Linked DNA regions of Peterkaempfera bronchialis. The protein of the gene in region 1 interacts with the protein of each later gene in a pairwise test. Links are inferred from orthologs where the notes say so. Each region holds a gene or a part of one and is shown in the gene's direction. Other genes may lie near its edges. The genes, in order: C7M71_RS15395 and C7M71_RS06125.

Evidence for each region.
Region 2: the proteins of C7M71_RS15395 (region 1) and C7M71_RS06125 interact in binary tests that used the Escherichia coli proteins (3 or more experiments, as listed by UniProt). The link is inferred for Peterkaempfera bronchialis from one-to-one orthologs.

Annotation. Positions count from the first base shown.
Region 1 is NZ_CP031264.1:3,470,008-3,481,799, reverse strand. Bases 4,866-8,201 are described here. They hold C7M71_RS15395 (transglycosylase domain-containing protein), read left to right. Parts: upstream 4,866-5,265; coding sequence 5,266-8,001; downstream 8,002-8,201. Other genes in these bases: C7M71_RS15390 (glycosyltransferase family 87 protein), read left to right, coding at 8,154-8,201. Outside these bases: C7M71_RS15415 (CCA tRNA nucleotidyltransferase), read left to right, coding at 1-1,367; C7M71_RS15410 (MFS transporter), read right to left, coding at 1,427-2,746; C7M71_RS15405 (inositol-3-phosphate synthase), read right to left, coding at 2,945-4,027; C7M71_RS15400 (PadR family transcriptional regulator), read right to left, coding at 4,196-4,801; more of C7M71_RS15390, read left to right, coding at 8,202-9,719; C7M71_RS15385 (alanine racemase), read right to left, coding at 9,765-10,796; C7M71_RS15380 (lipid II:glycine glycyltransferase FemX), read right to left, coding at 10,879-11,792. UniProt on the Escherichia coli protein: Cell wall formation. Synthesis of cross-linked peptidoglycan from the lipid intermediates.
Region 2 is NZ_CP031264.1:1,400,084-1,405,295, reverse strand. The notes cover bases 42-3,040. They hold C7M71_RS06125 (peptidoglycan D,D-transpeptidase FtsI family protein), read left to right. Parts: upstream 42-510; coding sequence 511-2,571; downstream 2,572-3,040. Other genes in these bases: C7M71_RS06120 (UDP-N-acetylmuramoyl-L-alanyl-D-glutamate--2,6-diaminopimelate ligase), read left to right, coding at 2,592-3,040; C7M71_RS06130 (FtsB family cell division protein), read left to right, coding at 42-514. In the rest of the region: more of C7M71_RS06130, read left to right, coding at 1-41; more of C7M71_RS06120, read left to right, coding at 3,041-4,352; C7M71_RS06115 (UDP-N-acetylmuramoyl-tripeptide--D-alanyl-D-alanine ligase), read left to right, coding at 4,359-5,212. UniProt on the Escherichia coli protein: Essential cell division protein that catalyzes cross-linking of the peptidoglycan cell wall at the division septum. Required for localization of FtsN.

The DNA of each region.
Region 1 (11,792 bases):
ACCTCGCCCGCCGCTTCGCCGACGCGGGCTTCCGGTTGGCCCTGGTCGGCGGTTCGGTACGCGATGCGCTGCTCGGCCGACTCGGCAACGACCTGGACTTCACCACGGACGCCCGCCCGCAGCAGGTGCTGAAGCTGGTGAAGGGCTGGGCGGACGCGGTCTGGGATGTCGGCATCGCCTTCGGCACCGTGGGCGCCCGCAAGGACGCCCCGGAGGGCAGCTTCCAGATCGAGATCACCACCTACCGGTCCGAGGCGTACGACCGCACCTCCCGCAAGCCCGAGGTGACCTACGGCGAGACCATCGAGGAGGACCTGGTCCGCCGCGACTTCACGGTCAACGCCATGGCGCTGGACCTGCCGGACCAGGTCTTCATCGACCCGCACCACGGTCTGGAGGACCTCGCCGCCCGCGTACTGCGCACCCCGGGCACCCCGGAGGAGTCCTTCTCCGACGACCCGCTGCGGATGCTGCGCGCCGCCCGGTTCGCCGCCCAGCTGGACTTCGAGGTCGCCCCGGACGTCGTCGCCGCCATGACCGCGATGGCGGAGCGGATCACCATCGTCTCCGCCGAGCGCGTCCAGGCGGAGATCAACAAGCTGATCCTGGCCGCCCACCCGCGCAAGGGACTGCGCCTGCTGGTGGACACCGGGCTGGCCGAGCGGGTGCTGCCGGAACTGCCCGCGCTGCGGCTGGAGCGCGACGAGCACCTTCGGCACAAGGACGTCTACGAGCACACCCTGACCGTGCTGGAGCAGGCCATCGCCCTGGAGACGGACGGGCCCGACCTGGTGCTGCGGCTGGCCGCCCTGCTGCATGACATCGGCAAGCCCCGGACCAGGCGCTTCGAGTCCGACGGCAAGGTCTCCTTCCACCACCACGAGGTGGTCGGCGCCAAGATGACCCGCAAGCGGATGCGGGAGCTCAAGTACTCCAAGGAGCTCACCGATGACGTCTCGCGGCTGGTGGAGCTGCATCTGCGCTTCCACGGCTACGGCACCGGCGAGTGGACCGACTCCGCGGTGCGCCGCTATGTCCGCGACGCCGGGCCGCTGCTGGACCGGCTGCACCGGCTGACCCGCTCCGACTGCACCACCCGCAACCGCAAGAAGGCCGCCGCCCTCTCCCGGTCCTACGACACGCTGGAGGAGCGGATCGAGCGGCTGCGGGCGCAGGAGCAGCTGGACGCCATCCGGCCGGACCTGGACGGCAACCAGATCATGGAGATCCTGGGGATCGGTCCGGGCCGCGAGGTCGGCCAGGCGTACAAGCACCTGCTGGAGCTGCGCCTGGAGCACGGCCCCCTGGAGCAGGAGGCGGCCGTCGCCGCCCTGCGGGAGTGGTGGGCGCAGCAGCAGCACTCCTGACCGCAGACCGACCGCAGATGACGGGTGCGGTCCCGCCGGCGGGCGGGGCCGCACCGGGCTCAGGCAGCGGGGGCGTGCTCGCTGTGCTGCCGAGGGGGCGGCCTGCGGCGGACCGCACGCGCATAGCCGACGGCGGTCAGCCCGTACAGCACCGCGACGCCGACCACCACCGGCACCGACTGCCCGGAGAGCGGCAGCACCAGTGCGGTGAGCGCCGCAGCGGCCACGAACGCCACATTGAAGAGCACGTCGTAGAGGGCGAAGACGCGGCCCCGGTAGTCGTCCTCCACGGCGCTCTGCACGATGGTGTCGGTGCAGATCTTCGCGCCCTGGGTGATCAACCCCAGCAGCAGCGCGGCCGCGAGGGTCGGCAGCGGCGAGAAGAAGAGGCCCAGCCCCGGGACGAACAGGGCAGCCGCGACCAGGCAGCAGACCATCCAGCCGGCGACGCCCAGCCGCCGGGTCAGCCATGGGCTGACCACTGCGGCCAGGAAGAAGCCGATGCCGGAGACGCCCACCGCGATCCCCAGGGTGGCCATGCCGGCGGCGTTGTCGGACGGGTCGTTGAAGGTGTAGCGGCTGAGCATCAGCACCATGACGATGAGGACGCCGTAGCAGAACCGGGTCACCGTCACGGCGGCCAGCGCATGTGCGGCGGGGCGGCAGTCGTGCACCAGGTGCCGCACGCCGTCCGCCAGGCCGCGCGCCGTCTCGCCGACGGCCTGCCGCAGCGGCGGCCGGTCCGGGCGGTGCTCGGGGCCCAGCAGGTCAGGCGGCATCCGCCGGGCCGCCAGCGAGGCGCTCAGGTACAGCACGGCGGAGAGCAGCACCAGCACGGTGTCCGAGGCGGTGCCGCGCGGGAGGACCAGGTTGACCAGGAAGGCGGCTCCGCCGCCCGCCGTGGCCACCACGGTGCCCAGGGTGGGGGAGACCGAGTTCGCGGTGACCAGCAGCTGGTCGTCGACCACCCGGGGCAGCGCCGCCGACAGGCCCGCCAGGATGAACCGGTTGACCGCGGTCACCAGCAGCGCCGCGCAGAAGTAGAGCCAGTCCGGTACCTCGGCCACCACCAGCGCGGCGGTGCCCAGGACCAGCACAGACCGCGCCAGATTGCCGAGGAAGAGCACCTGCCGGCGCCGCCACCGGTCCAGCAGCACCCCGGTGAACGGTCCCACCAGGGAGAACGGCAGCAGCATCACCGCCAGCGCGGAGGCGATGGCGCCGGGGGTGGCCTGCCGCTCGGGGGAGAAGATCACATAGGAAGCCAGCGACACCTGGAAGACGCCGTCCGACAGCTGCGAGAGCAGCCGTACGGCCAGCAGCTTCCGGAAGTCGCGCAGCCGGAGGAGCGCGACCAGCCGTGAGCGGTGGGAGGACAGCGGCCGGTCGGCGGGTTCCCCGGCCTGCTCGGGGGTGGGCACGGAGGCGGGCCCGTCGGTGATCGCCACCTCCCAAGGGTTGCACGCCCGGCGCGCGCCGGGAAACGGACGAGGGGCTCCCTGCCGTGACCCGCACGGATGGGAACCCCTCGTCAGCCGATTCCGGAGCTCAGCGCCGGGCCGAGCGCCTCGGTGCGCTCAGCGCTCGACCTCGCCGCGGATGAACTTCTCCACGTTGTCGCGGGCCTCGTCGTCGAAGTACTGCACCGGCGGGGACTTCATGAAGTACGAGGAGGCGGAGAGGATGGGGCCGCCGATGCCCCGGTCCTTGGCGATCTTCGCGGCGCGCAGGGCGTCGATGATCACACCGGCCGAGTTCGGGGAGTCCCAGACCTCCAGCTTGTACTCCAGGTTCAGCGGGACGTCGCCGAACGCACGGCCCTCCAGGCGGACGTACGCCCACTTGCGGTCGTCCAGCCAGGCGACGTAGTCGGAGGGGCCGATGTGGACGTTGTTGGCGCCCAGGTCGCGGTCCCTGACCTGCGAGGTGACGGCCTGGGTCTTGGAGATCTTCTTGGACTCCAGGCGGTCGCGCTCCAGCATGTTCTTGAAGTCCATGTTGCCGCCGACGTTCAGCTGCATGGTGCGCTCCAGGAGCACACCCCGGTCCTCGAACAGCTTGGCCATCACGCGGTGCGTGATGGTGGCGCCGACCTGCGACTTGATGTCGTCACCGACGATCGGGACACCGGCCTCGGTGAACTTGTCCGCCCACTCCTTGGTGCCGGCGATGAAGACCGGGAGGGCGTTGACGAAGGCGACCTTGGCGTCGATGGCGCACTGGGCGTAGAACTTCGCCGCGGCCTCGGAGCCCACGGGCAGGTAGCAGACGAGGACGTCGACCTGCTGCTCCTTGAGGACCTGGACGACGTCCACCGGCTCCTCGGCGGACTCCTCGATGGTCTCGCGGTAGTACTTGCCGAGGCCGTCCAGCGTGTGGCCGCGCTGCACGGTGATGCCGGTCGGCGGCACGTCGCAGATCTTGATGGTGTTGTTCTCGCTGGCGACGATGGCGTGGGCCAGGTCCTGGCCGACCTTCTTGGCGTCCACGTCGAAGGCGGCGACGAACTCGACGTCACGGACGTGGTACTCGCCGAACTGGACGTGCATCAGGCCGGGGACCTTGGAGGCCGGGTCGGCGTCCTTGTAGTACTCCACGCCCTGCACCAGCGACGCGGCGCAGTTGCCCACGCCCACGATGGCTACGCGAACCGAACCCATTCCGGTTGCTCCCTGTGTGTGTTCTCAAGAGGGCCACCGCCTAGTGGCGGCCCTCAGCTTGGTTGCTTCGACGGACGGTCCGGTGCCGGGGGGCTGTACGGGCCCGTCCTCCTGTCGGCAGTCCTGCCTGCCGTGCCCGCGTCGACCTCGGCGGCGGTCGGCGCGGTGTCAGTGCTCCGGCCGGTCGGGCGGCAGCTCGGGGCTGCCCCGGCCGGTCCGGTTGGCGCGTTCGGTCTCGATGAGCTCGTTGAGCCACCGGACCTCCCGCTCCACCGACTCCAGGCCGTGCCGCTGTAGTTCGAGGGTGTAGTCGTCCAGCCGCTCGCGGGTGCGGGCGAGTGACGTGCGCATCCGCTCCAGACGCTCCTCCAGCCGGCTGCGGCGCCCTTCGAGGACGCGCATCCGGACGGCCTTGTCGGTACGGCCGAAGAACGCGAAGTGGACGCCGAAGTGCTCGTCCTCCCAGGCGTCGGGGCCGGAGTCGGAGAGCAGCTCCTCGAAGCGCTGCTTCCCCTCCGGGGTCAGCCGGTAGACGATCTTCGACCGCTTGCCGTTGAGGGCGGTGGCGGGCACGTACTGCTCGTCCGGGTTGTCCTCCACCAGGAAGCCCTGGGCAACCAGGCTCTTCAGGCAGGGGTAGAGCGTTCCGTACGAGAAGGCACGGAAGGAGCCCAGCAGGACGTTGAGCCGCTTGCGGAGCTCATAGCCGTGCATGGGGGCGTCGTGCAGCAGGCCGAGTACGGCGAACTCCAGGATGCCGGAGCGCCTGCTCATCTCCGCCTCGCCTCCTTCCGGGGCCCAGTGCCGAGAGTCGGATGCATCGGCGCGATATGCCGCGCCGATGTATCGACTCGATATATCGAGCACGATAGGACGATGGGTTCGCCGGGGCAAGGGGGGTGCGGATGAAAGTGATCACAAGGTGTGCACGGGGCGCCCATCGGGGCGCCCGGGCAACGGGGGAGTAATGATCTGCGGGCGCTTTGCCTGGATTGATAGTTGATGCCCGTTTGGAAGGCTTCGCCGCCTGCGTACGCTGTCGCCTGTGCACAGGGGAAACGGGAACCGAAATGGAGTCCGGGACGTAGTTGTCACCGGTGCACTCCGCCGTGCCGGGCACGTCAGATCCGGACGGCAGGTGATTCGGGGGAATCCCGTGGGTGCTTCGGCCGCCTGCGGGGAGTGGATGTGGACTACCGCCTTCAGGCCCGAGCGCCTGGCCGAGGAGTAGCTGGAGCATGAGCGAACACCGGCGCAAACCGCCGCAGGACGGCGGCAACGCCCCTGGACGCCGCGGCGCACAGCCCGGGGGCGAACGGCAGCCCCCCGGCGGCCGCCCCCCGTACAACGGAAACCCCGCCGGCGCACCCGGCGCGGGCGGACCTGGCGCGGGCGCCCCCGGCAGTCGGCGCCGCGCCACCGCGCGCCCCGGCGGTCAGCAGCACACCGCGCAGCAGCCGCGGATGACCCGTGCCGAGATGCGCAAGGCCGCCAAGCGCGGCGGCGGCCGGGCTGCCAACGGCACCACCGGTCCGTCCGGCAGAGCCGGGCGCACCCCGCCGAAGAAGCGCTTCATCGACTACCCGCGCTGGGGCAAGAGCGGCGTGCGCCGCTGGCTGCCCTCGTGGAAGCAGATGCTCAGCGTCTTCCTGATCTTCTTCGGCGGCTCGGTGGCAGCCGTCGGGGTGGCGTACTCGCAGACCACGCTGCCGGACCTCAACAAGGCCGTGCAGCAGCAGAACAACATCTACCAGTGGTCCGACGGCACCACCCTGGCCACCACCGGTGAGACCAACCGGCAGATCGTGCACCTGGACCACATCAGCACGGAGATGCAGTGGGCCGCGATCTCGGCGGAGAACGCCAGCTTCAAGACCGACCACGGCATCGACCCCAAGGGCATCGCCCGCGCCGTGCTCAACATGGCCCAGGGCGGTGAGACCCAGGGTGGCTCCACCATCACCCAGCAGTACGTCAAGAACGCCTTCCTGAGCCAGGACCAGACGCTCTCCCGCAAGGTCAAGGAGCTCTTTGTCACCCTGCGGGTGGACAAGGAGAAGTCCAAGGAAGAGATCCTTGAGGGCTACCTCAACACCAGCTGGTTCGGCCGGGGCAGCTATGGAGTGCAGGCGGCGGCCAAGGCGTACTACAACATGAACGCCAAGGACCTGGACGCCTGCCATGCCGCGATGCTGGCCGGTCTGCTCAAGGGCGCCGGCTACTACGACCCGTCGCTGAACGCCGCCAACCACGCTCGCGCCGTCGCGCGCTGGGGCGACATCCTCGACAACATGGTCCGGTTCAACCACCTCTCCCAGGCCGACCGGGACAAGTGCACCACCTTCCCCGAGCCGGTCAAGGAGCAGGGGGCCTCCAACCTCGGCGGCCAGAAGGGCTACCTGGTCGACACCGCCCAGCGGTTCGTGAAGAGCAAGGGCATCGAGCAGAAGGACCTCGACCGGGGCGGCTACACCATCCGCACCACCTTCGACAAGAAGAAGGTCGCCGAGCTGGAAGCGGCCGTCAAGAAGGTCTCGAAGGCCAACTTCGACGCCAAGAAGCGCCCCAAGACCGACTCCGACGTCCAGGTCGGCGCCGCCTCGGTGGAGCCCGGGACCGGCAAGATCGTCGCTCTCTACGGCGGCCCGGACTACCTCAAGCACTTCACCAACAACGCCGACTCCACCGGCATCCCGATCGGCTCCACCATGAAGCCGATCGTGCTGGCCTCCGCCATGGAGTACGGAGTGCAGACCAAGCTGGACTCCCAGGGCAAGCCGACCCGGATCACCCCGGACAGCCGCTACAACGGCAATGACAAGATCAGGATCCGGCAGCTCGACGGCAACTACGTGACCCAGCAGGACGGATCGGTCCTGCTCCAGACCAACGAGTCGCCCAAGGCATGGGGCTACATCAGCCTCCGCACGGCGATGCTCTACTCCGTCAACACCCCGTTTGTGCAGCTCGGTGAGGACGTCGGGCTGAAGAAGGTCAGCGAGATGTCGCAGGCGGTCGGCCTCCGCAAGGAGAGCCTGGCCTCGCTCAACGCCTCCTTCTCGATCGGCACCTCCACCCCGAGCGCCATCCGGATGGCCAACGCCTACGCCACCTTCGCCGCCAGCGGCACCGAGGTGGACCCCTACTCGGTGGTCAGCGTGACGCACGAGGGCACCAAGCTGAAGGGGTTCGGCCAGCCGGAGAGCAACCGGGCCATGGACGCGGCCGTCGCCGACACCGTGACCGACGTGCTCAAGGACGTCATCTGGAAGGACGGCGGCACCGGCGCCGCCGCCAAGGCCCTCGGCCGGGTCGCGGCGGGCAAGACCGGCACCACCGACGAGAACAAGTCGGCCTGGTTCGTCGGCTACACCCCGCAGCTGTCGACCGCAGTCGCCATGTGGCGGGAGAAGCCCGGCAGCAAGAAGGGCCTCCAGCAGATGTACGGCCTGGGCACCGGCAACATCAGCGACTCGGTGCACGGTGGCAAGTACCCCACCGAGATCTGGACCGAGTACATGACGGCCGCGCTCCAGGGCACCCAGGAGCAGCCCTTCCCGACGCCGGGCGACCTCGACGCCGTCAAGCTCGACGCCTCGGGTGCTCCCAGCACCGCCTCCCCGTCGCCGAGCGCCAGCGCCTCCTCGGAGCCGCCCTCGGCCCCGCCGTCCGACACCCCGTCCAGGAGGCCCCCGTCCGCCCCCACGATGCCTGACCCGGGCAACTCGGACGGCTTCCCCGACGGCGGCGGCAACGGCAACGGCGCCGGCGGCTGGAACACCGGCGGAGTGCTCGGCGGCGGCAACGGCAACGGAAACGGCCCCGGCGGCACCAGTCCCACCCCGGTCGACTCCCCCGAGACCACCCCCAGCGCCCCCGAGGGGGGCGGGGGCGGCCGACCCGGTGGCGTCGGCGGTGGCACCGGAGGCGGCTGGCTCGGCGGCACCACCGGTGCTGCGGACAGCGGCGGATAGCCGGACGACCCGGCCCCTTCGGGGCACCGTACGCGGCCACGGCGGGCCTGCCCGCCGTGGCCGCGGCATTTCCGGACATAGCGCGGCACGAAGGCAGGGTCCCCGGATCGCAGTGCGGGCAGCTACCGCGTACCCAGGAATCGTGCGGCAGTATGGCGCCCATGACGTCGAGCGCGCATGACGAGATCGCCGGGACCGAGCACCCCGAGCCGCCGGCCGACACCGTGGTCGTCCCCGCCGACGAGGACCCGGTGGCCGCCGCCGGCAGCGAGCTGCTGGGCGGCCCGCCCGGCCGCCGGGCACTGCTCGGCGCCTCCTGGTGGACCCCCGGCCGGGTCCTCGCGCTCGCCGTGATCGCCGTCTTCGTCCTGGGCCTGGCGCAGAAGGCGCCCTGCTACAGCAGCGGCTGGTTCTTCGGCACCACCACGCAGTACACCCACGCCTGCTACAGCGACATCCCGCACCTGTTCTCGGGGCGCGGCTTCGCCGACGGGCTGATCCCGTACCGGGACATGATCCCGGCGGGCGCGGACGGCAGCCGCGACCCCCATATGCAGTACCTGGAGTACCCGGTGCTCACCGGGCTCTTCATGCAGGTCGCCACCTGGCTGACGCCCCGGTCCGGCACCCTGGTGCCGGACCGCGAGCAGTGGTTCTGGATGGTCAACGCCGGGATGCTGCTGGTCTGCGCGGTGGTGGCGGTCATCGCGGTGATGCGCACCCACCGCCGCCGCCCCTGGGACGCGCTGCTCTTCGCCCTCGCTCCGGCGCTCGCGCTCAACGCCACCATCAACTGGGACCTGCTGGCCGTCGCCCTGACGGCCGTGGGCATGGCCTACTGGGCGAACCGCCGACCGGTCGCGGCCGGTGTGCTGATCGGACTGGCGACCGCGGCCAAGCTGTACCCGGTGCTGCTGCTCGGCCCGCTGCTGGTGCTCTGCCTGCGCGGCGGCCGGATGCGGGAGTTCGGGCAGGCGCTGGCGGGCACCGCGGCGGCCTGGCTGGCGGTCGACATCCCGGTGATGCTGTGGAACTGGGACGGCTGGAAGACCTTCTACGGCTTCAGCCAGACCCGCAAGGAGGACTTCGGCTCCTTCTGGCTGATCATCGAGCAGCAGCGCGGGGAGTCGCTCGGCATCGGTGCGCTCAACCTCGCCATCGCCGTGCTGCTGGTCCTCTGCTGCCTCGGCATCGGCTGGCTCGCCCTGTCGGCGCCGCACCGGCCGCGCTTCGCCCAGCTGGCCTTCCTGGTGGTCGCCGCGTTTGTGCTCACCAACAAGGTGTACTCGCCGCAGTATGTGCTCTGGCTGATCCCGCTCGCCGCCCTGGCCCGGCCCCGCTGGCGGGACTTCCTGATCTGGCAGGCGTGCGAGGTGGTGTACTTCCTCGGGGTGTGGATGTACCTGGCCTTCATCTCCGATGCCAAGCAGCACGGCATCCCGCAGGACTGGTACCACCTGGTGATCCTGGTGCACCTCTTCGGCACCCTCTACCTGTGCGGGATGGTGGTCCGCGACATCCTCCAGCCCGACCGGGACCCGGTGCGCTGGGACGGTAGCGACGACCCGTCAGGCGGCGTCCTGGACGGCGCGGCGGATCGTTTCGTCGTGGGGCAGGCCCGCTGGGTCAGGGAGCAGGCCGGCTATGCCGCCGGTGCGGCGGCCGACCCGGACGACGGCTGGCCCGCCCCGGTCGCCTTGGAGAAGCCCGCGTCCTGACCGGCACCGGCCCGGGCGGACCGCTCAGTGGTCCACGATCCGGGCTCAGTGGTCCACGATCCGGTCGAAGTGGGTCGTGGTGTGCCGCAGGACGGCCCGGAGCTCCTCGCCCACAGCGGGCGGCGCGATCTCGGCGGGCAGGTGGAGGATGCTGACCTGCATATGCGGCGGCTCGGCGAACCAGAGCTGCCGACCCGTCCAGGTGAATGGCGAGAGGGTGCGGTTGACGCTGGCCAGCCCCGCCCGGGCGATGCCCTTGGCGCGGGGCAGCAGCCCATGGACGTACTTGGGCGCCTCCAGGCCCACGCCGTGCGCGGTGCCGCCGGTGACCACCAGCAGACGGCCGTCGCCGGCGGCCTTCTGCTGCCGGTACCCGTAGCGCTCCCCACGGGCGATCCCGGTGACGTCCAGGACGGTCGCGCGGCACTCCAGGGCGTCCTCGTCGCCCAGCCAGAGCCGGGTGCCGATGCGGGACCGGAAGTCCGTGCCGGGGTGGAGCCGCCCCAGCCGGGAGAGGGCGTCGGTGTCCAGGTGGCTGACGAACATGGTCTCCACCGGCAGCGCGGCCGCCTGGAGCCGCTCCACCCAGCGGGACACCTCGTCCACCGGGTCGGAGCCGTCGGGGCGCTCCAGCGGCAGATGGACGGCGAACCCCTCCACCGGGGCGTCCCCGATCGCCGCGCGCAGCTTCACCAGGTCCTCCTCGCGGACGCCGTGCCGGCGCAGCGAGGTCATGCACTCCACCACGATCCGGCCGCCCGCCAGGGCCTGGGCGCCGTCCACGGTGGAGACGGTGCGCACCACCCGGTCGGAGAGCGCCGCGCCGTCCTCGCTGATCCGGTACGGGGTGAGGACCAGCAGGTCGCCCTCGAACCACTGCTGGGCGGCGGCCGCCTCCTGGACCGTGCCGACGGCGAGCATCCCGGCGCCGAGCAGCGTGGCCTCCTCGGCCAGGCGCCGGTTGCGGAGGCCGTAGCCGTTGCCCTTGGCCACCGGGACGGTGCCGGGGAAGGCGGTGAGTACGGACCGCTGGTGGGCACGCCAGCGGTCGGTGTCGACGTACAGGGAGAGTGCCATGGGTTCGGGGCCTCACGGTGGGGGAGCGGTGCGGTGGATCGGGGGTGCGCCGGATCGGGGCTGCGCCGGATCGGGGTGGGGGTCAGCGGCGGGACATGTACAGGTCCAGCGCCTTGTGGAGCATCTTGTTGAGCGGGAAGTCCCACTCCCCCAGGTACTCGGCGGCCTGGCCACCGGTTCCCAACTTGAACTGGATCAGACCGAAGAGGTGGTTGTTCTCGTCCAGCGTGTCGCTGATGCCGCGCAGGTCGTAGACGGTCGCGCCGAGGGCGTACGCGTCCCGCATCATCCGCCACTGGACGGCGTTGGAGGGCCGGACCTCGCGCTTGTGGTCGGCGGAGGCGCCGTAGGAGTACCAGACGTGCTCGCCGACGGTGAGCATGGTGGTGGCGGCCAGCGCCTCGCCCTCGTGGTAGGCGAGGTAGAGCCGCATCCGGTTGGGGTCCTCGGCGTTCAGCGCCTGCCACATCCGCTGGAAGTAGGAGAGCGGGCGGGGGATGAAGCGGTCCCGCTCGGCGGTGACCACATAGAGCTGGTGGAAGACCGGCAGGTCGTCGTAGCCGCCCTGGACGACCTCGACGCCCGACTTCTCGGCGCGCTTGATGTTGCGGCGCCACAGCTGGTTGAAGCCCCGCTGGACGTCGTCCAGCGAGCGGTTGGCGAGCGGCACCTGGAAGACATAGCGGGGCTGGACGTCGCCGAAGCCGGCGCCGCCGTCCTCGCCCTGCAACCAGCCGGCCCGGCGCAGCCGGTCGGCCACCTCGAAGGCGCGCGGCTCATACCAGCCGGCCTCCACATCCCGCAGCCGCCTGGCGTGGCCGGCGGATATCGCCTCCTTGATGGCGGCGGCGTCCCAGCGGCGGATGACGATGGGCGGGCCCATCTTCACCGAGAAGGCGCCCTGGGCCTTGAGGTGGGCGAGCATCGGTTGCAGCCACCGCTCCAGGTCGGGGTCGAACCAGTCGATGGCGGGGCCTTCGGGGAGGTACGCGAGAT
Region 2 (5,212 bases), 2.1 Mb from region 1 along the record:
CCGGCGGCCGCCGGGCCGGGTCGGCGGGCGTCCGCGCCCGGCCGTCCGCAGGATCTCCGCCGGCCGCCGCCAGGCGCCCGGCCGCACCCCCTTCGCGGTGCTGGTGGTGATCCTGCTCGCGGCCGGACTGATCGGCCTGCTGATGCTCAACACCGCCGTCAACCAGGGCTCCTTCGAACTGTCCCGGTTGCAGCGGGAGACCACCCGGCTGACCGATGAGCAGCAGAGCCTGGAGCAGCAGATCGACCGGTGGGCCGCCCCCGACGCGCTGGAGCGGCGGGCCCGGCGGATGGGCATGGTGCCCGGAGGCAGCCCGGCGTTCCTCCAGGACGACGGCACGGTGCGCGGCACGCCCGAGCAGGTCTCGGCGGCGCCGTCGGCGCCCGGCTCCTCCGCCGCCCCGGGGGCGCTGCCGCAGCCCAGCCCGCAGCCGCCGGCGCACGTCCCCGCCACCGCCGACGGCGCGATCCAGATCGTCCCCGCCGCGCCCGCCACGGGGGGCGGTGCCCGGTGACCACTCCCCGGCAGCCACCCCGCCGCCCCGGCTCCACCGGGCGCCCCGCCGCCGACCGGCCCGCCTCCACGGCCCGACCCGCCGCCGCCGGACGCCCGGCACCCCGACCGCCCCGCCCCCGCACCGCCGCCGCCGGCCGGGCCGGACGCCCGGCGCCGCGCCCGACCGGCGCCCTCCGCCTCGGCGACCCGCGCCGCCGGCTGCGGGTGGTCACCGTCACGCTGGCCGCCGTCCTCTCCCTCTTCATGGGGCGGCTGGTCCAGCTGCAACTGGTGGACGCCTCGGCGCTTGCCGCCGACGCCGCCGTCAACCGCTTCGTCGACGATGTGCTGCCGGCCGACCGCGGTGCCATAACGGACGCCTCCGGCACGATCCTGGCCACCACGGTCGACGCCTACGACATCACCGCCGACCCGACGATGTTCACCCCCGAGCAGACCAAGGTGCCCGACGCCCCGCAGCAGGCCGCCGCGCTGCTGGCGCCCGTCCTCGGCGTGGACCGGGCGAAGCTGGTCGCCGCCCTCAGCGCCCCGGACCGGCGCTACGCCCTGCTGGCCGGCCGCCGGACCCCGCAGACCTGGACCCAGGTCAAGGAGCTCCAGGCGGCCTTCGCCCGCCAGGCCGGCACCGCCACCTGCCGGGCGCAGGCCGCGAAGGTGGGCAAGCCCGCCGACCAGGGCGGCCGGACCGCCGTCGACGCGGGCTGCGCCAATGTGCTGGCCGGGGTCTTCCACCGGGAGACCAGCAAGCGCGTCTACCCGGCCGGCGGCCTGGCCTCCAATGTGGTCGGCTTCGTCAACGCCGAGGGCCTGGGCGCCGGAGGGCTGGAGCAGCAGTACCAGGCGGGGCTGGCGGGCCGCGACGGCCGGATCACCTACGCCCAGTCCGGCGGCCGGCTGGTGCCCACCGCGGGCTTCCATGAGCGCGCCGCCGTCCCCGGCAGCGACCTGCGGCTCACCCTGGACCGCGACATCCAGTGGGCGGCCCAGCGCGCCATCACCGACCAGGTCCAGGCGGCCGGTGCGGAGAAGGGCTATGTCATCGTCCAGGACGTGCGGACCGGTCAGGTGCTGGCCATGGCCACCTCACCCGGCTTCGACGCCAACGACCTCTCCAAGGCCGCCCCCAGCGCCCTCGGCAACCCCGCCCTCCAGGACGCCTACGAGCCCGGCTCCACCGCCAAGCTGATGACCATGGCCGCCGTACTGGACACCGGCACCGCCGCCTGGGACACCCATGTCACCGTCCCCAACACCCTGCACCGGGCCGACCGCCTCTTCCACGACGACATCGACCACCCCACCTGGTACCTCACCCTCAACGGCGTGCTGGCCAAGTCCTCCAACATCGGCACCATCGAGGCCGCCGAGCACCTGGGCAGGACCCAGCAGGAGTCCAACCGGGTGCTCCACGGCTATCTGCAGAAGTTCGGCATCGGCGTGCCCACCGGCCTCGGCTTCCCCGGCGAGACCCAGGGCATCCTCGCCAAGAGCGCCGACTGGAAGGGCTCCCAGCAGTTCACCATCCCGTTCGGCCAGGGCCTCTCGCTCAACGCCCTCCAGGCCACCTCGGTCTACTCCACCATCGCCAACGGCGGCGTACGGGTCGAACCCACCCTGGTCCAGGGCACCACCGGGCCGGACGGGCGCTTCTCCCCGGCCCCGGCCCCCGAGCAGACCCGGGTGGTCAGCGAGCAGACCGCGAAGACCCTGGCGCAGATGCTGGAGTCGGTGGTCTCCGACGAGCAGGGCACCGGCAACGCGGCGCGGATCCCCGGCTACCGGGTGGCCGGCAAGACCGGCACCGCCAACCGGGTGGACCCCAAGACCGGCCGCTACTCCGGCTACACCGCCTCCTTCATCGGCTTCGCCCCCGCCGACAAGCCCCGCCTCACCGTCTCCTGCACCATCCAGGACCCGGTGAACGGCCACTTCGGCGGGCAGCTGTGCGGACCGGTCTTCAAACAGGTGATGGAATTCGCCCTGAAGACCCTCCAGGTGCCGCCCAGCGGCTCCGCGCCGCCCAACCTGCCCGTCGAGTGGAGTCCCTCCCCATGAGCAGCGACAGGAGAGCCGCCGTGACGTCGATCACACCCCGTGAGTCCGAGGGGTGCGCCCCCGACCTCTCGCTTGGCCCCGGCGCTGCCGCTCCGGATACCCTGCCTGCCGTGCCGAAACCTGATCAGCCCCCGAACCACTCCGGCCCGCCACGCCCCGCCGCAGTCCGCCCGACCCCGCTCGCCGAGGTCGCCGAGGCGCTGGGCCCCGAGGCGGCGGGCGCCGCGCCGCCCACCGCAGGGGCCGAGGTCACCGGCATCACCCATGACTCGCGCGCGGTCCGGCCCGGAGACCTCTATGTGGCCTTCGGCGGCGCCAACCACCATGGCGCCGCCTTCGCCGCCCAGGCGGTGGCGAGCGGCGCGGTGGCGGTGCTCACCGACCCGGCCGGCGCCGAGCTGGCGGCCGACTGCGGCGTCCCGCTGCTGGTGGTCGACGACGTCCGGGCCCGGATGGGCGCGCTGGCCGCCGCCGTCTACGGCCACCCCGCCGAGCGGCTGCTGACCGTCGGCGTCACCGGCACCAGCGGCAAGACCACCACCTCGTACCTGCTCGAAGGCGGCCTGCGCGGCGCCGGCCGCACCCCCGGGGTGATCGGCACCGTGGAGATGCGGGTCGGCGCCGAGCGCATCAAGAGCCGCCACACCACCCCGGAGGCCACCGACCTGCACGCCATCCTCGCGGTGATGCGCGAGCAGGGCGCCGACGCGGTCGCCATGGAGGTCTCCAGCCACGCGCTGGCGTTCGGCCGGGTCGACGGCGTCGTCTACGACGTCGCGGTCTTCCTCAACCTCTCGCCCGAGCACCTGGACTTCCACCCCGACATGGAGGACTACTTCCAGGCCAAGGCGCAGCTCTTCACCGAGCGCCGCGCCCGCCGGGGCGTGGTCAACCTGGACGACCCGTACGGGCGCCGGCTCGCCGCCGAGGCGGGCATCCCGGTGGTCACCTTCTCCGCCACCGGCGACCCGGCCGCCGACTGGCGTGCCGAGGCCGTCCACCTGGGCCCGGCCGACTCCACCTTCCGCGTGGTCGGCCCGGACGGCGCCGCCGCTGACGCCTCGGTGCCGCTGCCCGGCCCGTTCAACGTCGCCAACGCGCTCGCCGCCATCGCCGCCCTGGCCACCGCCGGACTGCCGCTGGCGGACGCGGTGGCGGGCCTCGCCGAGGTACCCGGCGTGCCCGGCCGGATGGAGCGGGTGGACGCCGGCCAGCCCTATCTGGCGGTGGTCGACTACGCGCACAAGCCGGACGCGCTCAGAGCCGTCCTGGAGTCGCTGCGCCAGGTCACCAAGGGCCGCCTGCACGTGGTGGTCGGCTGCGGCGGCGACCGGGACCCGCACAAGCGCGGGCCGATGGGCGCCATCGCCGCCCGGCTCGCCGACACCGCCGTACTCACCAGCGACAACCCCCGCTCCGAGGACCCGCTCGCCATCCTCGCCGCCATGCTCGGCGGCGCGGTGGAGGTCCCCGAGGCGGAGCGCGGCACCGTGCTGGTCGTCCCGTACCGGGCCGAGGCCATCGCCGCCGCCGTCGACCGCGCGCACGCGGGCGACTCCGTCCTGGTCGCGGGCAAGGGCCATGAGCTCGGCCAGTACGTCCGCGACGAGGTCCGGCCCTTCGACGACCGGGAGGAGCTGCGCGAGGCGATCCTCCGCAGCCGCTTCGGGGACGGCGGCCGGGACGCGGCGGAGTCGCGGCGGTGTCCGACCATCGATGCAGAGGCCGCAGCACAGGAGCCCCGACCCGCGGGCGCCGGCGCGGCAGACTCCAAGGAGTAATCCCCAGTGATCGCACTGACCCTCGCCGAGGTCGCCACGGCCGTCGGGGGGACGCTGCACGACGCCCCCGACCCGCAGGTCCGGATCACCGGCCCGGTGGTCGTGGACTCCCGAGAGGTGCAGCCGGGCGGGCTGTTCGCCGCCGTCGCGGGTGAGAACGCGGACGGCCACGACTTCGCCGCCAAGGCGGTCGCCGACGGCGCAGCCGCCGTGCTGGCCGCCCGCCCGGTGGGCGTCCCGGCCGTGGTGGTGGACGACGTGGTCGTGGCGCTGGGCCTGCTGGCCCGCGCGGTGGTCGACCGGCTCCGGACCAGCACCGCGGTGGTGGGCCTGACCGGCTCCTCCGGGAAGACCTCCACCAAGGACCTGATCGGCCAACTGCTGCGGCGGATCGGCCCGACGGTCTGCCCGAGCGGCAACTTCAACAATGAGATCGGGCTGCCGCTCACCGCGCTGCGCGCCGAGCCGGAGACCCGCCACCTGGTGCTGGAGATGGGCGCCCGAGGCAGGGGCCACATCGCCTACCTCACCGGCCTCACCCCGCCCCGGGTCGGCGTGGTCCTCAACGTCGGCACCGCCCACGTCGGGGAGTTCGGCGGCAAGGCGGCCATCGCCGAGGCCAAGGGCGAGCTGGTGGAGGCGCTGCCGGCCGACGGCGTGGCCGTGCTCAACGCCGACGACCCCCTGGTCCGCGCCATGGCCGCCCGCACCCGGGCCCGGGTGGTGTTCTTCGGCGAGGCTGCGGAGGCCCACATCAGAGCCGAGAACGTGCGTCTGGACGCCACCGGTCGACCGTCCTTCACACTGATCACCCCAGCCGGTTCCGCCCCGGTGACGCTTCGCCTGTACGGTGAGCACCA